One region of the Burkholderia sp. GW821-FHT14F03 genome, then DNA from elsewhere that is predicted to be linked to it. Evidence: predicted binding sites of a transcription regulator. Region 1 holds the regulator's gene; each other region holds the start of a gene.
What was found. Region 1 encodes LexA, which represses DNA repair genes until DNA is damaged. Its sites were predicted from a motif close to ACTGTATNNNNATACAGT; they were not measured.

Region 1 (5,524 bases):
GTGGTCGACATGCGCACGAGCATCGCGCAGAGCGCGGGACTCCTGACCGATGTCGCCTGCGGGCGCTTCGAGGAAACCGCGCGGGAGATCCTGGCGGAAGGTGTGAACTGGCTGACCGAGCGCGGCGTACAGGCGCAGGGCCACTTCGCGTTCGGCTATCCCATCGACGAAATCGCGAATCTCGCGACCCAGCTGGGCGCGGATCTTGTCGTGGTCGGCCATCGCTGCCGCAGCGGGCTGTCGCGCTGGTGGATGGGCTCGGGCAATACGCAGCTGCTCGACCGCGTGTCGTGCAGCATCCTCGTGGCCTGCTCGTCGTCGGCGGAGCAGCGTGCGGAGAGCGCGAAGGAGAAGGAAGCGGCCGCCAGCCACTGAGCGTGGCGTGCGACGGGGTGAGATGCTCGTCTCACCCGATGCCGCGCGCAGGCGGCGCGACCCCGGTCGCACCTTGCGCGGCATTCGTCAAAGCAGGTCGATGGCCGACAGTTTCCAGCCGAACAAGCCGTCGCGGTGGAAGATCGCCGCGTAACGCGCGTCGCCCGTGTTGCGCTGATACGTGACCACGAACTCGTCGATATTCCGGTAACCCGCGCTGGTTTGCGGCGACGCCTCGTCGGCGTCGGGCGGTGCGCTGGACGCCGGCGGCGCGGCGCCGGCCGCTTGCGCGGGGGCGTTGTCGAGCTTCGGCGGCTGCTCACCGGGCTGCCCGCGCGGCGGCATGCCGCTCAGCAACGCGGCCACGCCGTCGGGCGTCGCATAGGCGTCGACCAGCGGGCCGATCAACGCGGAGCCGACCAGCGCGCCGAGAATCGCGAGCGGGTTGTCGCGCTGCCGCGCGTCGATACGGCGCATCAGCTCACCGGTGACCTGCTGTTTGAGGCTGACCCGCAGCGCCGGGTAGTCGACGTATGCGCTGATGGCCTGCGCATCGCGCGCGTCGACCGCTTGCTTCAGTTGCCTGAGCGCGAGATAAGGCGACACATACGCGTAGACGATAATCGCAATGATCGCGGCGACTATGGCGACGATCAGTATCGGTTTGAGCCGGCTGGTCCGGCTCGTGGATGGGTTCAATCGGCCTCCGTCGGAAATGTTCCGTAGCAGAGACACGATTACGCCGCGGAACGTTCCTCTGCGATGCAGCGATCGATCATGCGGCACACGGCGTCGAGCGTGCCGACCATGATCACGCGCGATTGCCCGTGATAGACGCGGACCGGCGCGCGCCGCGCCGGCTCGGCGTGATTGAGCCCGGCATTCAGCGAGACGCGCGCGAACGCCGGCAGCGACGACGGCAGCAGCGAAGCCTGCCCGGCCTCGGGGGCCGCGGCGGGCTGCACGGCCGCCAGCGGCGCGCAGGGCGTGCGGCCGCGCAGGTGACGCAGACGGCCGAACGGACGAAAAGGCAGCAGGCGGGCAAGGCGTTCCATGGTGTTCTCCAGATCCTGACGGACGACGGAATGACGATCAGCGGCGATCAGAGCTCGCCCGAGCGGATCAATCCGACGGCGATGCCCTCCAGCGCGAACTCCGCGCTGCCGGCCTTCACGAAAATATTGTCGTAATCGGGGTTCTCGGCGATCAGCTCGAGCCCGCCCGGGCGGCGCTTCAGGCGCTTGACCGTGACGTCGTCGCCGAGCCGCGCGACGATGATCTGGCCGTCCTTCGCCTCGGTGCGCTTCTGCACGGCGAGCAGGTCGCCGTCGAGAATGCCCGCGTCGCGCATCGACAGGCCGCGCACCTTCAACAGGTAGTCGGGCTTGCTGGAGAACAGCGCCGGGTCGCATGCGTAGTGCTGGGAGATATGTTCCTGCGCGAGGATCGGGCTGCCGGCCGCGACGCGGCCGACGAGCGGCAGCTGCATCAGCGTCGCGTGCGGCAGCGTGAGCTGGTGCGGCGCATCTTCCAGGCCGAGCAGGCGGATGCCGCGCGAGGCGCCGGCCGCCAGCTCGATCACCCCTTTGCGCGCCAGCGCGCGCAGATGTTCCTCGGCGGCGTTCGGCGAGCTGAAACCCAGCTCGGCCGCGATCTCCGCGCGGGTGGGCGGGAACCCCGAGCGCTCGATCGCGCGGCGGATCAAGTCGACTACTTGCTGCTGACGGGCGGTGAGTTTGATCATGGCATGACTGTATGGATAGACAGTGATCTGTATTTTTATACAGTATCCGGCGAAATTCAAGTGTTACGTGAAGTTCGTCGCTATCGCGCCGGTTTCGCCGTCTCGTCGCGCCGTCACAGCGCCGCTCCATCTGCCTCAGCCGCCGATCAGGCCGTCATTACCACTTTTGGGTATTAAAAAATGAGGAACGATTATTTTTAATGATGAAAGGTGTTCGCTAGACTGGCTCGGCATCTGCAACAAACCACCACACACCGGAGAACAACGGATGGTCAAGCGCAACACGGGGTTAGCGAGCGGCGTGCGCCGCCTGATGGCGACATTCGCGCTCGGCGCGGCGGCGGCGCTCGGCGTCGTGGCCCATGCGCACGCGGATACCACCTTCCTGAACGTGTCGTACGACCCGACCCGCGAGCTGTATCAGGACTTCAACCAGGCGTTCGGCAAGGCGTGGAAGGCGAAGACCGGCGAGACCGTCAACTTCAAGCAGTCGCACGGCGGCTCCGGCGCGCAGGCGCGCTCGGTGCTCGACGGGCTGCAGGCGGACGTCGTCACGCTCGCGCTCGCCTATGACATCGACGCGCTCGCCAACAAGGGGCTGCTCGCGAAGGACTGGCAAAAGCGCCTGCCGGACAACGCGTCGCCCTATACGTCGACCATCGTGTTCCTGGTGCGCAAGGGCAATCCGAAGGGCATCAAGGACTGGGACGACCTCGTGAAGCCGGGCGTGTCGATCGTCACGCCGAATCCGAAGACCTCGGGCGGCGCGCGCTGGAACTACCTGGCGGCGTGGGCGTACGCGCAGCACAAGCCGGGCGGCAACGAGCAGACCGCGAAGGACTTCATCGCAAAGCTGTACAAGAACGCGGGCGTGCTCGATTCGGGCGCGCGCGGCGCGACCACGAGCTTCGTCCAGCGCGGCATCGGCGACGTGCTGATCGCGTGGGAGAACGAGGCGTTCCTGTCGCTCAAGGAGTTCGGGCCCGACAAGTTCGAGATCGTCGTGCCGTCGGTCAGCATCCTGGCCGAGCCGCCCGTCGCGGTGGTGGACAAGGTGGTCGACAAGAAAGGCACGCGCGCGCTGGCCGAGGCGTACCTGAACTTCCTGTACAGCCCGCAGGGCCAGGAAATCGCCGCGCGCAACTATTACCGGCCGCGCTCGAAGGACGTGCCGGCCGCGCTGACCAGGCAGTTCCCGAAACTCAAGCTGTACACGGTCGACGACACGTTCGGCGGCTGGACGAATGCGCAGAAGACGCATTTCGCCGACGGCGGCGTGTTCGATTCGATCTACGCGCCGCAATGAGCGAGCCGGCGGCGCGCGACGCCGCCGACCCATCGAACCGCCGACAGGCGCGCCCGCAAGGCGCGCCTGTCGGCGTGAATCCCCATGTGCATGACCCTGGAACCGCAAGACGCATGACGACGTTCACCTTCCGCAAGCCGAGCGCGTTGCCCGGATTCGGCGTGACGCTCGGCATCACGCTGGCCTATCTGAGCCTCGTGGTGCTGATTCCGCTCGCCGCCACCTTCCTGAAAACGGCGACGCTGAGCTGGCCGCAGTTCGTCGCGGCGACCACCTCGCCGCGCGTGCTCGCGTCGTACCGGCTGACCTTCACGGCCGCGCTGGGCGGCGCGCTGATCAACGCGGTGTTCGGCTTTCTCGTGGCGTGGGTGCTGGTGCGCTACACGTTCCCGTTCAAGCGGGTCGTCGATGCGATCGTCGACCTGCCGTTCGCGCTGCCGACCTCGGTCGCGGGCATCTCGCTCGCGGCCGTGTATGCGAGCAACGGCTGGATCGGCCAGTACCTCGCGCCGTTCGGCATCAAGGTCGCGTTCACGCCGTTCGGCGTGCTGGTCGCGCTGACCTTCATCGGGCTGCCGTTCGTCGTGCGCACCGTGCAGCCGGTGCTCGAGGATTTCGAACGCGAGCAGGAGGAGGCGGCCGCGTGCCTCGGCGCGTCGCGCTGGCTCACGTTCCGCCGGGTCGTGCTGCCCGCCGTGACGCCCGCGCTGCTGACGGGCTTCGCGCTCGCGTTCGCGCGCGCGCTCGGCGAATACGGCTCGGTGATCTTCATCGCCGGCAACGTGCCGATGAAGTCGGAAATCACCTCGCTCCTGATCATCACCAAGCTCGAACAGTACGACTACGCGGGGGCGACCGCGATCGCGGTCGTGATGCTGGTCGTCTCGTTCCTGATGCTGCTGCTGATCAATACGCTGCAGTGGTATCTGCAACGCCGTACGCGCCGCGGCGCGGGCGGCCCGGCGCCGGCCGCGGCCGCGCTGGCGACGGGAGCCGCGCAATGACCCGGGAGACCACCGCCGTGCTGCCCACCCCACCCGCGGCCGACGCCGCCCGCCGCGCCGCGCGCCGGCTCGATCCCGTCAGCGAATCGCGCGCGGTGCGCTGGCTGCTGACCGGCAGCGCGCTGCTGTTCCTCGCGCTGTTTCTCGTCGTGCCGCTCGCCGCCGTGTTCGTCGAAGCGCTGCGCAAGGGCGTCGGCTTCTATCTCGACGCGCTCGCCGATCCGGACGCCTGGTCGGCCATCAAGCTCACGCTGACGGTCGCGCTGATCGCGGTGCCGCTCAACCTCGTGTTCGGCGTATGCGCATCGTGGGCGATCGCGAAGTTCGAATTCCGCGGCAAGGCGCTCCTGACGACGCTGATCGACCTGCCGTTCTCGGTGTCGCCGGTGATCTCCGGCCTCATCTACGTGCTGCTGTTCGGCGCGCAGGGCTGGTTCGGCCCCTGGCTCCAGGCGCATGACGTGCAGATCATCTTCGCCGTGCCCGGCATCGTGCTCGCGACGATCTTCGTGACCTTCCCGTTCGTCGCGCGCGAGCTGATCCCGCTGATGCAGGCGCAGGGCGCCGACGAGGAGGAGGCCGCGCGCGTGCTGGGCGCGTCGGGCTGGCAGATCTTCCGCCGCGTGACGCTGCCGAACGTGAAGTGGGGGCTGCTGTACGGCGTGATCCTGTGCAATGCGCGCGCGATGGGCGAATTCGGCGCGGTGTCGGTGGTGTCCGGCCACATTCGCGGCCAGACCGACACGATGCCGCTGCACGTCGAGATTCTCTACAACGAATACAACTTCGCCGCCGCGTTCGCGGTCGCGTCGGTGCTCGCACTGCTCGCGCTCGTGACGCTCGCGCTCAAGCTGCTCGCCGAGCGCCACCTGTCGGCCGAACTCGCGGGCGCGCGCGACGCCGCCCCCGCGCATGCCGGCCCCGTCACCGCATCGTCGAATCCGTAAAGAGGCACACCAGATGGGCATCACCGTACGTAATCTGCACAAGCGCTTCGGCGACTTCACCGCGCTCGACCACGTTTCGCTCGATTTCCCGCCCGGCGAGCTGGTCGCGCTGCTCGGGCCGTCCGGCTGCGGCAAGACCACGCTGCTG
Region 2 (5,524 bases), on a different contig from region 1:
GCCGAGCGTGTCGCGATGGAAATGAAACGGGTTCAGCGTGCCCGAAAACAGCACCGTCGCGTGCGCGGCCGCATGCCGGGCCGCGAGGAAGTCGGCCGGCACGACGTTGCGCACGCACAGCGTCGAGCGCGGTTTGCTCTTGCGCGCGCCGGCCGCCTGCGTGACGTCGAACAGCGAATGGGTGTCGAACTGCTCGGCCAGCGTGACGAAATGCATCGCGTCGAAACAGAAGCGCAGCACCGTCTCGTCGATCGACAGCGGCGCGTCCGCCAGCTGCTCGGTGGCCTTGCCGATCAGGTTCTGCGCGGCCGACAGCACGCGCGGCGGCACCGCTTCGAGCACCGCGTAGGCGTCCTCCTGGGTGCGGTTCAACGCGTTCCACTCGCGATTGAGCCGTTCGAGCGGCCGCGCGAGCGGCCCGTCCGTCAGCTGGCGCACGCCGGCCAGCGCGAACTGGTCGAGCCCCGCGCTGTACATCCGGCGCGCGCGCTCGAGCAGGTTGTGCGCCTCGTCGACCAGCACCCCGACGCGCCACTGGTTCTGCTGCGCGAGGCCGTACAGCAGCGCGCCGCCGCTGTCGTAGTAATAGTTGTAGTCGCCGATCACCACGTCGCTCCAGCGCGCCAGCTCCTGCGCGAGGTAATACGGACAGACCTCGTGCGCGAGCGCGACGGCCCGCACCGCCGCCCGGTCGAGCCGCCGCCCGTCGAGCGCCTCGGCCCGCGCGGCCGCGAGCTTGTCGTGGAAACCGCGCGCGAGCGGACAGGACTCGCCGTGGCATGCCTTGTCCGGATGCTCGCAGGATTTGTCGCGCGCCACCAGTTCGAGCGTGCGCAGCGGCACGCCGTCGGCCGCGCCGCCGCGCAGCGTGTCGAGCGCCTCCAGCGCGAGCGCGCGGCCCGGGGTTTTCGCGGTCAGGAAGAACACCCGGTCGAGCCGGTCCTCGCCGCACGCCTTCAGCATCGGGAACAAGGTGCCGAGCGTCTTGCCGATGCCGGTCGGCGCCTGCGCGAGCAGGCAGCGCCCGTCGCGCGCCGCGCGATAGACCGCGACCGCCAGCTCGCGCTGGCCGCTGCGGAACTGTCCGTGCGGAAACGGCAGCGCCAGCAGCGCCGCGTTGCGCGCCGCGCGATGCGCGGTCTCGCGCGCGGCCCACCCGGCGAAGCGCTCGCACTGGTCGACGAAGAACGCCTCCAGCGACGCCGCCGTGTGCGACTCCGTCAGGATCGTCTCGACCTGGCTCGCGATGTCGAAATAGACGAGCGCGACGGTCAGTTCCGCCAGCCCGCGCGCGCGGCACAGCAGATGGCCGTAGACGCGCGCCTGCGCCCAGTGCAGCGCCCGGTGGTTCGCGGGCATCCGCTCCAGCGCGCCGCGATAGGTCTTGATCTCTTCGAGGCGGTTCAGCGCCGGGTCGTAGCCGTCCGCGCGGCCGCGCACCGTGAGCGCGCCATGCGCGCCCGACAGCGTGACCTCCCGTTCATAGCCGTCGCTGCGCCGCGACGTCACCCGGCCGTGTCCGGCGATGCCTTCCTGCGCGGTCGGCGCGGGCGTGAAGCGCAGGTCGAGATCGCCGCCCCGCGCGGTGAACTCGCACAACGCCCGCACCGCGACGACGTAGCTCATGCGCCCGCCTCCTCGTCGACCTCGCGGGTCTCGCCCGGCGCATCGCGCCATTCCACGTCGAGCACGCGCACCGGCATCCCGTGCGCGACGCAGTACGACAGCCAGCGGATCTGGTTGTCCTGAAGGCGGTCGCCCGGCGCCTTCACCTCGATCAGCTCGTAGCGGCGTTCGGCCGGCCAGAAACGGACCAGGTCCGGCAGCCCCGAGCGGTTGCCGCGTATGTCCTGCAGGAGCCGCTCGAACCACAGCCGCAGATGCGCGGCCGGCAGGCAGGCGAGCGCCTGCGCGAGCAAGGTGTCGTCGAGCGCGCCCCAGAACACGAACGGCGACTGCACCCCGGCCTTCTGCGCGTAGTGGCGCAGGATCGTCTCGCGATAGGCGTCGCTGTCGAGCTGTGCGAGGCACGCGTCGAACTGCGCGGCGCGGCGCGCCCGGAAGTCGGGCGCGTGCAGGTCGGCCGGCCCGCGCTGGAACGGGTGGAAGAACGCGCCCGGCAGCGCCGCGAACACCGGCTCCCAGCACAACAGGCCGAACAGCGAATTGATCAGCGTGTTCTCGACGTAGTGCACCGGGGCTTCGTCGCAGGACAGATGGTCGCGCACCGCGGTCTCGACCGTGAAGGGCCCGGCGGGCGGCGCAAGCCGCAGCACGCCGCGCGGAATCGCCCCGGGACGCGCGGCGCGCGCGACCGGCCCGCCGGCGCGGCGACGCAGGCGCGGCAGCATGCGCGCGAGGCGCTGCGCCTCCTCCTCGCTCTCGGGCTCGCGCGCGGCGCGCTCGGCCAGCGCGAGCGCTTCCGCCTCCTGGCCGCTGCGTTCGAGCACGCGCACTCGCCGGTGACGGCTGCCGGGCCACGCGCTGCGCAGGTAGGCCGCCAGCGCGCCGGCCCATTCGCCGCGCCGCTCGCAGGTCTGGCCCACCTGGAACAGCAGCTTCGCGCGACGCGTGGCGAGCCAGGGATTGTCGGACGCGAGCGCATCCGCGGCGGCCGTCAGCGCGTCGAGCGGCGCGTCGTCCGGCCAGACGGCCAGCGCCTCGCGGCAGGCATGCAGCGCGAGATAGGCGTCGACCTCCTCGCGCCGCTGGAACGCGCGCGACGCGGGCCCGAGCGCAACCGGCTCATACTGGAACACGCCGAGATCGGCCAGCACGAATTCCGACCAGTCCTGGTACAGGTTGCCGAAGAACATCAGCCGCAGGCGATCGCACAACGGACCGACCGTCACCGCGAGCACGCGTTCGTCCGCCGCCGGATGCCATGCGGAAAACGGACGGATCTCGCCGTCGCCGATGCCGGCGCGCAGGTGCGCGAGCAGGTCGGCCTTGCGCGCGCCCGCGCCGGCCGGGACAAGGTGCGCGAGTTCCGCGCGCGTGACGAGCGCGAACAGCTGGTCGAGCGACAGCCCGGGCGCCGGATCGACCCAGCCGAGGGCGATCAGCGCGGCCGCCGCGTCGCGCGCGGGACCGATCTCGTCGTACGTCAGCTTGCTTTCGCGAAACAGCGGCCCCTTGCGCATCAGCATTCGCACGAGCAGCGCCCGCGACGCGCGCGGCAACGCGGCGAAATCGCGCAGGAACGCGCGTTCGGCGTCGTCGAACAGATCGTCGTAGCGGGCATCGAGCCACGCGAGCGCGCGCTCGAAATTCGACAGGTAGTAGAACGCGGGAGGAGACGATGGCGCGGTCGACACGGGGTGCGATCACTGTATGTTTATACAGCCGCGATGATAGCAAAAAGCGCCGGGCAAGCGGCCGCGGCGAAGGCCGGACGAGGCTCGCCCGCCTCCGAGGTTTGATATGGGCATCACACAAAAAGATTGAATTCCAACATTTCATGTGATTATATTTACAAAATTGACGCCGGCAGCCGCACCCGCCCGTGAGACCTGGACCTGGAGACAACACCAAGATGGGCAAGATCGCTGTAATCGGCAGCAACATGGTCGACCTGGTGACCTATGTGGACCGCATGCCGGTTCGCGGCGAGACGCTGGAAGCGCCCGGTTTCGAGATCGGCTGCGGCGGCAAGGGCGCGAACCAGGCGGTCGCGGCCGCGAAGCTCGGCGCGGAGGTGGTGATGGTCACGAAGGTCGGCGACGACCTGTTCGCGGACAACACGCTGCGCAATTTCGCGCAGGCCGGCATCGACACCGAGCACGTGCGGCGGGTGCCGGGCGTGCCGAGCGGAGTCGCGCCGATCTTCGTCGAGCCGGATTCGAGCAACAGCATCCTGATCGTCAAGGGCGCGAACCGCCATCTGCTGCCCGCCGACATCGACGCCGCCGCCGAGCGCATCGCCAGTTGCGCGTTGATCGTGCTGCAGCTCGAAATCGCGCTCGACACCGTGTACTACGCGCTCGAATTCGGCGCGGCGCGCGGCATCCCGGTGCTGCTGAACCCCGCGCCGGCGGTGCCCGGCCTCGATCTCGCGCGGATCGCGCAAGCCGAGTTCTTCGTGCCGAACGAAACCGAGCTGGCGATCGTCACCGGCATGCCGGTCGATTCGCCGGCCGCGATCGAGCGCGCGGCCGCCTCGCTCGTCGAGCGCGGCCTGCGCAACGTGATCGTCACGCTGGGCGCGCGCGGTTCGCTGTGGATGTCGGCGCGCGGCGCGCACCACGCGCCCGGCGTGCCGGTCGACGCGCGCGACACCACCGGCGCGGGCGACGCCTACATCGGCTGCTTCGCGCACCGCTACGTCGCGGCGGGCGATGTCGCCGACGCGATGCGCCACGCGTCCGCGTATGCCGCGCATTCGGTCACGGGCCGCGGCACGCAGAAGGCCTACGCCGACGCCGCCACGTTCGCGCGCTTTCTGCGCGGCATCGTTTTTTGACGGCGCGCCTTGCGCGCCGCCATGCAGGTTCGCTTCACGACATCCACGACGGGAAGGAGACAGCATGAGCCGAACCAGAATCGCCCAGACGCCGGACGGGTATTACCTGAACCGGACGCCCTTGTTCGCGTTCACGCTGCTGTGCTGCCTGTTCGCGCTGTGGGGCACCGCCGCGAACCTCAACGACGTCCTGATCGCGCAGTTCAAGAAATCGTTCTTCCTGTCCGATTTCGAGTCGGCGTTCGTGCAGTCGGCGTTCTATCTCGGCTACTTCTTCCTCGCGATTCCCGCCGCGACCGTGGTGCGCAAGTTCAGCTACAAGACCACGATCCTGATCGGCCTGTTCTTCTATACGGTCGGCTGCCTGCTGTTCTTCCCGGCCGCGTCGACGGCGAAGTACGGGATGTTCCTGGTCGCGTTGTTCGTGATCGCAGCCGGCCTGTCCTTCCTCGAAACCGCGGCGAATTCGTATTCGACGCTGATGGGGCCGCGCGAGACCGGCACCCGCCGCCTCAACATCTCGCAGACCTTCTACCCGTTCGGCGCGATGGCGGGCGTCTGCATGGGCAGCTTCCTGATCTTCCGCGAAGGCGACGCCTCGCATGCGCAGCTCGCGCGGATGTCGGCCGCCGACGCGCATACGCACCAGCTCGCGATGATCCAGGCCACGCTCGAACCGTACAAATGGATCGTGGTCGTGCTGGTCGCGGTGTTCGTCGTGTTCGCGCTGACGCCCTACCCGGCCTGCAAGGGCCCCGCGTCCGACGCGGGCGCGGCGCGCCGCGTCGATGCGCTCGGCACGCTCGCGCGGCTGTTCGGCAACCGCCGCTTCGTCGCGGGCATCGTCGCGCAGTTCCTGTACGTGGGCGCGCAGGTGGGCGTGTGGAGCTTCACGATCCGGCTCGCGATGCAGATCGGCGGCCTCAACGAGCGCGGCGCGTCGCGCTACCTGCTCGCGACCTTCTTCGCGTTCTTCGTCGGCAAGCTGGTGGCGACGCTCGTGATGAAGCGCGTCGGCCCGGCCAAGGTGCTGATCGTCTACGGCGTGCTGTGCATCGCGCT
Region 3 (5,524 bases), on a different contig from region 1:
GCTGCTCGTCACGGTCGCGCTGGTGCTGCCCGCAACCCGCAAGAAGTTGTTCGCGCGCAAGAACGGAGGGGCATGAGATGCTGTCCGCACACGACCTGAAACTCACCTTCAATCCCGGCACGCCGATCGAGACCCGCGCGCTGCGCGGCCTGTCGCTGGAGATCCCGGACGGCCAGTTCGTCGCGGTGATCGGCTCGAACGGCGCCGGCAAATCCACCTTCCTGAACGCGATCAGCGGCGACCAGCCGGTCGACGCCGGCCGCATCTCGATCGACGGCGCCGAAGTCACGCGCCGCCCGGCGTGGGATCGCGCGCACCTCGTCGCGCGCGTGTTCCAGGACCCGATGGCGGGCACCTGCGAGGCGCTGACGATCGAGGAGAACATGGCGCTCGCGACCGCGCGCGGCGTGCGGCGCGGCTTTCGCCCGGCGCTCAACCGCGCGTCGCGCGAGCTGTTCCGCGACAAGCTGCGGCTCCTGAACCTCGGGCTCGAGAACCGCCTGGCCGATCGCATCGGCCTGCTGTCGGGCGGCCAGCGGCAGGCGGTGAGCCTGTTGATGGCGTCGCTGCGGCCGTCGCGGATCCTGCTGCTCGACGAGCACACCGCGGCGCTCGACCCGAAGACGGCCGCGTTCGTGCTGGAGCTGACCGCGCGCATCGTCGCCGAGGGCAAGCTGACGACGATGATGGTCACCCACAGCATGCGGCAGGCGCTCGACTACGGCGATCGCACGGTGATGCTGCACCAGGGGCAGGTGGTGCTCGACGTGGCCGGCGACGCGCGCAAGGGCCTCGACGTGCCCGACCTGCTGCAGATGTTCGAGAAGGTGCGGCACGAGCGGCTCGACGACGACGCGCTGCTGCTGGGGTGAAGCGCACCGTGGGGGCGCGCGTGGTGCGTCCCCACGGTGTCGGGCCGGGCGTTCGCTCCATGAAAGAGGCGGCTCCGGACTGATCTTCAAAGGTTTTCCTGCGGGACTTATCGGTGATGCAGGCGTGATCCGAAGAGGGTGGAATAAATTAAACGAACAGACTCTTCGGCGGCATTCGACGCCGAACATCCATGATTCGCTGCGGGTGCGAATAGTGCACGACAGGCGCGTGGATCTGCCCTCGTCTTCCGACTGGCGGCCACCGATTACAGGCGAGACGTAACCGGGCGCGGATATGATTCACGCCGGGCGAAGCCCGGGCGTCGAAAATCTCCCGGGCCTCGCTGTGTATTATTGAAATCCTGCGCGAAGGTGCGTGAATAAATATTCAACGAGGGATGTTCGTGAAAGTTGCTTACATATTGGCGTCAACGAGTCACGGAACGCTTATCGTCAACAGAAATGACGAAAATCGTAGCGAAGCGTACGGCACCTACGGTGTAGGGTGGGATTCTGGAGACCGGGGGATTTTATAAGAGCGACGTCGAACTGCTCAATTCGATCCTGAGGATGAAGGTGCGCGCGCTCGGCGGCCGGCGGCCTGTCGTGGCAATCGACTGCGGCGCGAATATCGGCGTACACACGATAGAGTTTGCGCGGGCGCGGGCGCTGGGCGATGCGGGCAGCGTCATCTCGATCAAGGCGCAAAAGCCGGTTTACTATGCGCTGTGCGGAAACATCGCCATCAATAATTGCTTCAATGTCGACGCCAGAAACGCGGCGATCGGCGGCGAGGTCGGATCGTTGAAGGTGCCGTTCGTCGATTACCACCGGAAATCCAGTTTCGGCAGCCTGGAGCTGGTGCATGGTAAAAAAGAATGAGGATATCGGCCAGCAAATCAACTACGGCGCGGGGTACGACGTTCCGTTAATCACGCTCGACTCGTTAGACCAGCCGCATGTCGACCTCGTTAAGATCGATGTCGAGGGCATGGAGGAGGCGGTCATTGCCGGCGGGCTGGAAACCTTGCGGCGTCCCGCCCGGTCTTGTTCATCGAGAAGATCAAGTCGAACCTCGGCAGCATGCATCGGACGCTGATCGATTTCAAATACGACATCCATGATCTCGGCCCCAACATTCTCGCAGTATCGAGCGATGAGCCGGCATCGCGGGAAATCCGCGCCTTGATCGACGCTCAGTTCGAATCACCCCCGTCCGGCGACGCCTGACCGGGTTGCGCATCGTGCGTGACGAGCGATTGGCAGGGGAGCGTGACCATGAAGGCCGTGCCCTTGCCGACGTCGCTTTCCACGGAAATATCTCCACCCAGGACTTCCACGAGACCTCGCACGACCGCGAGGCCCATGCCGTATCCGGAGACCCCCGGGCTATCCTGAAACTGGCTTTGAAAGAATGGCGAGAACAGGAAATTGATCTTGTTCCTGTCGATGCCGATTCCCTCGTCGATGACTTCAATTTTTGCGTGCGAACGGCCTGACTCCGCAAGAATCCCGCATCTTATTTCGACGACGCCATGTGGCGAGTACTTGATCGCATTCTCGACGAGATTGTCGATGATCTGTTGCACGCGTTGCTCGTCGGAGAGGAATGTCGATAGGGACGTGTAAAACGTGGCCTGAAGCCGGATGTCCTTTTTATCGGCCATCGGCTTGAATCGGCGGACAGCTTCGGCGGCGATCGAGCGAAGATCGATCGGGGCGGTGCGCAGGTTGATCTTGTGCGTCTTGAACCGCAGGTAGTCTGTCAGATCCCGCATATGGGTTTCGATGTGCTTCACCGCCTGGTCGATGTTGATCACGGCGAGCATCAATTCGCGGCTGGTGGCGTAGTGCGAGATGTTTTCCGTGGCGGACACGATCGTCTGCAGCGGGTTGCGGAGTTCGTGGTTGATCGCGGCGAGAAACACCTGCTTGGTGTGCGACACCTGATGGGCCGTTCGCAGCGCCCGGCCGAAGTTCTGGATCGATCGGGAAAAGATCAGGATTGCAACGAAAAACAGCACGGAGACGCCGATGTTGCTGTAGAGCAGAATGTTTCTGTTCCGCAGCGCCTGGGCCGGCAGCGCATCGCGCCGTCTGACTTCGGAGAGTCCGATCACGCTGACGAAGCGGGCGTAGGCCGTCTCGAAGATGGCGGACGTATCGATCAATGAATCGGTCACGGGTGCTCCGCCCGCCGGAAAGCGAGCCATCAACGCATCCATCTCGGAGACGGCATGGCTGAGATCCTGAATGATCGATGAGGTCGGCCAGGCCGCGAAGATGTCGCGGTGCCGAGCGACGGGACCTGCAGGATTTCAAGGGCGGGAGTCGCCAGCAAACCCGGGGCCGGCATGGACTGTGCGCAACATCGTCATTGTCCTATACTGTATAAATATACAGTTATGGGTGGCGTCATGCCCGCATCCTCCGTTCTTCCCGAAACCCTTCATCCGTCCCTGTGGCGCGGCTCCCAGCTCGCGCGCGGCGTGCCGCGCACGATCGAGACCGGCCATCCGTCGCTGTCGGCCGAGTTGCCCGGCGGCGGCTGGCCGCTCGGCGGGCTGACCGAGCTGCTCGTGCCGCAGGCCGGCTGCGGCGAGCTGCGCCTGCTCGCGCCGGCGCTCGTCCGGGCCGTCAGCGCGCAGCGGCCGCTCGCGCTCGTGCAGCCGCCTCACGTGCCGGAAGCGCGCGCGCTGGCCCGGCTCGGCCTGCCGCGCGACGCGCTGCTGTGGCTGCGCGCCGCGCGCAGCGCGGATGCGCTGTGGACGGCCGAGCAGATCCTCAAGGCCGGCTGCTGCGGCGCGCTGCTGCTGTGGCAGCTGGATACGCGGCCCGAGGCGCTGCGCCGGCTGCACCTCGCGGCCGCGCGCGCGTCCGCCACCCTGTTCATCATGCTGCGGCCGCTGGCCGCCGCGCAGCAGCCGTCGCCGGCGCCGCTGCGCGTCGCGCTGCGGCCCGAGCCCGGCGGCATCGCGGTCGACATCATCAAGCGCCGCGGGCCGGCGACGAGCGGCGCGCTGTCGCTCGCGCTGCTGCCGTCGCCGATCCTGGGGAGCCGTCATGCGCGTTTTTCTCGGCGTCCATCTGCCGTCCCTGCCGCTGGACGTGTTCCGGCCGCGGCAGCCGATGCCGCCTGAGTCCGATTCCGGCTGCGCAGTGCTGGAGCAGGGCGTGGTGTTGCGCGCGGACGCGGCGGCGCGCGCGGCGGGCGTGCGCGTGGGCATGAAGCGCGGCGGCGTGCTGACCGTCGCACCCGCCGTGCGGCTGCTCGAACGCGATCCGGCGCGCGAGGCGGACGCGCTGCGCGCGGTCGCGCTCGCGTTGCTGCGCTTCGCGCCGAACGTGACCCTGCAGGACGAGGCGACGCTGCTGGCCGAGATCGGCGCGAGCCTGCGGTTGTTCGGCGGCCTGCCTGCGCTGTGCCGCGCCGCGCGCGCGGCGCTCGCGACGCTCGGCTATCGCGCGCGCATCGGCGTCGCGCCCACGGGCGGCGGCGCGTGGCTGCTCGCGCGCGCCGGCCTGCGGCGGCCGCGCCGGGTGTTGCGGCGCGCGTCGCTCGAGCGTGCGCTCGCCTGCGTGCCGTGCGCGCTGCTGCCTGCGGCCCGGCCGTTCGCGGCCTGGTTCGACGGGCTCGGCTGCCGTACGCTCGCCGACCTGCGCCGTCTGCCGCGCGCCGCATTGCAGCGGCGCTGCGGCACCGCGCTCAGCGGCGCGCTCGACCGCGCCTACGGCGATGCGCCGGAGCTGTTCGAATGGCTGCCGGTGCCGCCGGTGTTCGATGCGCGGCTCGAGTTGCCGGAGCGGGTCGAGCACGCGGAGGCGGTGCTGTTCGTCGCGCGGCGGCTGATCGTGCAGCTGGGCGGCTGGCTGGCCGCGCGGCAGCTGTCGCTCACGGCGTTCGAATGCCGGCTCGAACATGAGCGCGGGCGGCACGCGCTGCCGCCGACCGTGCTCGAACTCGCGTTCGCCGCGCCGACGCGCGACGAAGCGCACTGCGTGCGGGTGCTGGGCGAGCGGCTCGCGCGTGTGCCGCTGCCGGCCGCGGTGATCGCGGTGCGCCTCGTCGCCACGCGCGTGGTCGAGGCCGCGCCGCCGCCCGACGATCTGTTCCCGGAGCCGGGCGGCACGCCGGAGGCGCGCGCGCGCCTGTTCGAATTGCTGGGCGCGCGGCTCGGCGCGCACAACGTGCTGCGCGCCGCGCCCGTCGACGACTACCGGCCCGAGGTCGCGAACCGCTGGATTCCGCTCGGCGAGCCGTCCGGCCGGGCCGGCGAGCCCGCGCACGCGGCGCCCCGGCCGGCCTGGCTGCTGGCCGAGCCGCTGCCGCTCGCGGAGCGCGACAACCGCCCGGTGTACCGCACGCCGCTCACGCTCGCATCGGCGCGCGAGCGGATCGAGGCGGGCTGGTTCGACGGCGCGCCGCGCGCGCGCGACTACTACGTCGCGCAGGACGACGCGGGCGCATGCTACTGGGTCTATCACGGCCGGACGGCGCATGACGGCGAGCCGGGCTGGTTTCTGCACGGTTTCTTCGGGTAGGCGGCGATGCTGAGCACGCTGCCGGCGCCGCCCGATTACGCCGAGCTGTTCTGCCGCTCGAATTTCTCGTTCCTGCACGGCGCGTCGACGGCCGACGAACTGGTCGAGCG

Region 2: AC1RQF_RS30415 (VRR-NUC domain-containing protein) is a predicted target of LexA. The motif match lies at 3,329-3,346, and genes of this name have one in related genera.
Region 3: imuA (translesion DNA synthesis-associated protein ImuA) is a predicted target of LexA. The motif match lies at 3,259-3,276, and genes of this name have one in related genera.

What each region holds. Positions count from the first base shown of each region.
Region 1 covers NZ_JBXAPG010000058.1:11,071-16,594, forward strand. The annotation lists gene AC1RQF_RS29000 (universal stress protein) at 1-375, shown strand, start outside; gene AC1RQF_RS29005 (DUF2939 domain-containing protein) at 463-1,074, opposite strand; gene AC1RQF_RS29010 (hypothetical protein) at 1,113-1,430, opposite strand; gene lexA (transcriptional repressor LexA) at 1,478-2,119, opposite strand; gene AC1RQF_RS29020 (sulfate ABC transporter substrate-binding protein) at 2,388-3,425, shown strand; gene cysT (sulfate ABC transporter permease subunit CysT) at 3,539-4,429, shown strand; gene cysW (sulfate ABC transporter permease subunit CysW) at 4,426-5,376, shown strand; gene AC1RQF_RS29035 (sulfate/molybdate ABC transporter ATP-binding protein) at 5,390-5,524, shown strand, end outside.
Region 2 covers NZ_JBXAPG010000067.1:10,694-16,217, reverse strand. The annotation lists gene AC1RQF_RS30420 (ATP-dependent DNA helicase) at 1-1,626, opposite strand, end outside; gene AC1RQF_RS30415 (VRR-NUC domain-containing protein) at 1,623-3,317, opposite strand; gene rbsK (ribokinase) at 3,536-4,462, shown strand; gene fucP (L-fucose:H+ symporter permease) at 4,527-5,524, shown strand, end outside.
Region 3 covers NZ_JBXAPG010000024.1:2,716-8,239, forward strand. The annotation lists gene AC1RQF_RS17600 (ABC transporter permease) at 1-76, shown strand, start outside; gene AC1RQF_RS17605 (ABC transporter ATP-binding protein) at 78-872, shown strand; gene AC1RQF_RS17610 (FkbM family methyltransferase) at 1,443-1,754, shown strand; gene AC1RQF_RS17615 (FkbM family methyltransferase) at 1,738-1,971, shown strand; gene AC1RQF_RS17620 (hypothetical protein) at 1,920-2,102, shown strand; gene AC1RQF_RS17625 (sensor histidine kinase) at 2,069-3,085, opposite strand; gene imuA (translesion DNA synthesis-associated protein ImuA) at 3,290-4,012, shown strand; gene AC1RQF_RS17635 (Y-family DNA polymerase) at 3,936-5,414, shown strand; partial or broken gene AC1RQF_RS17640 (PHP domain-containing protein) at 5,421-5,524, shown strand, end outside.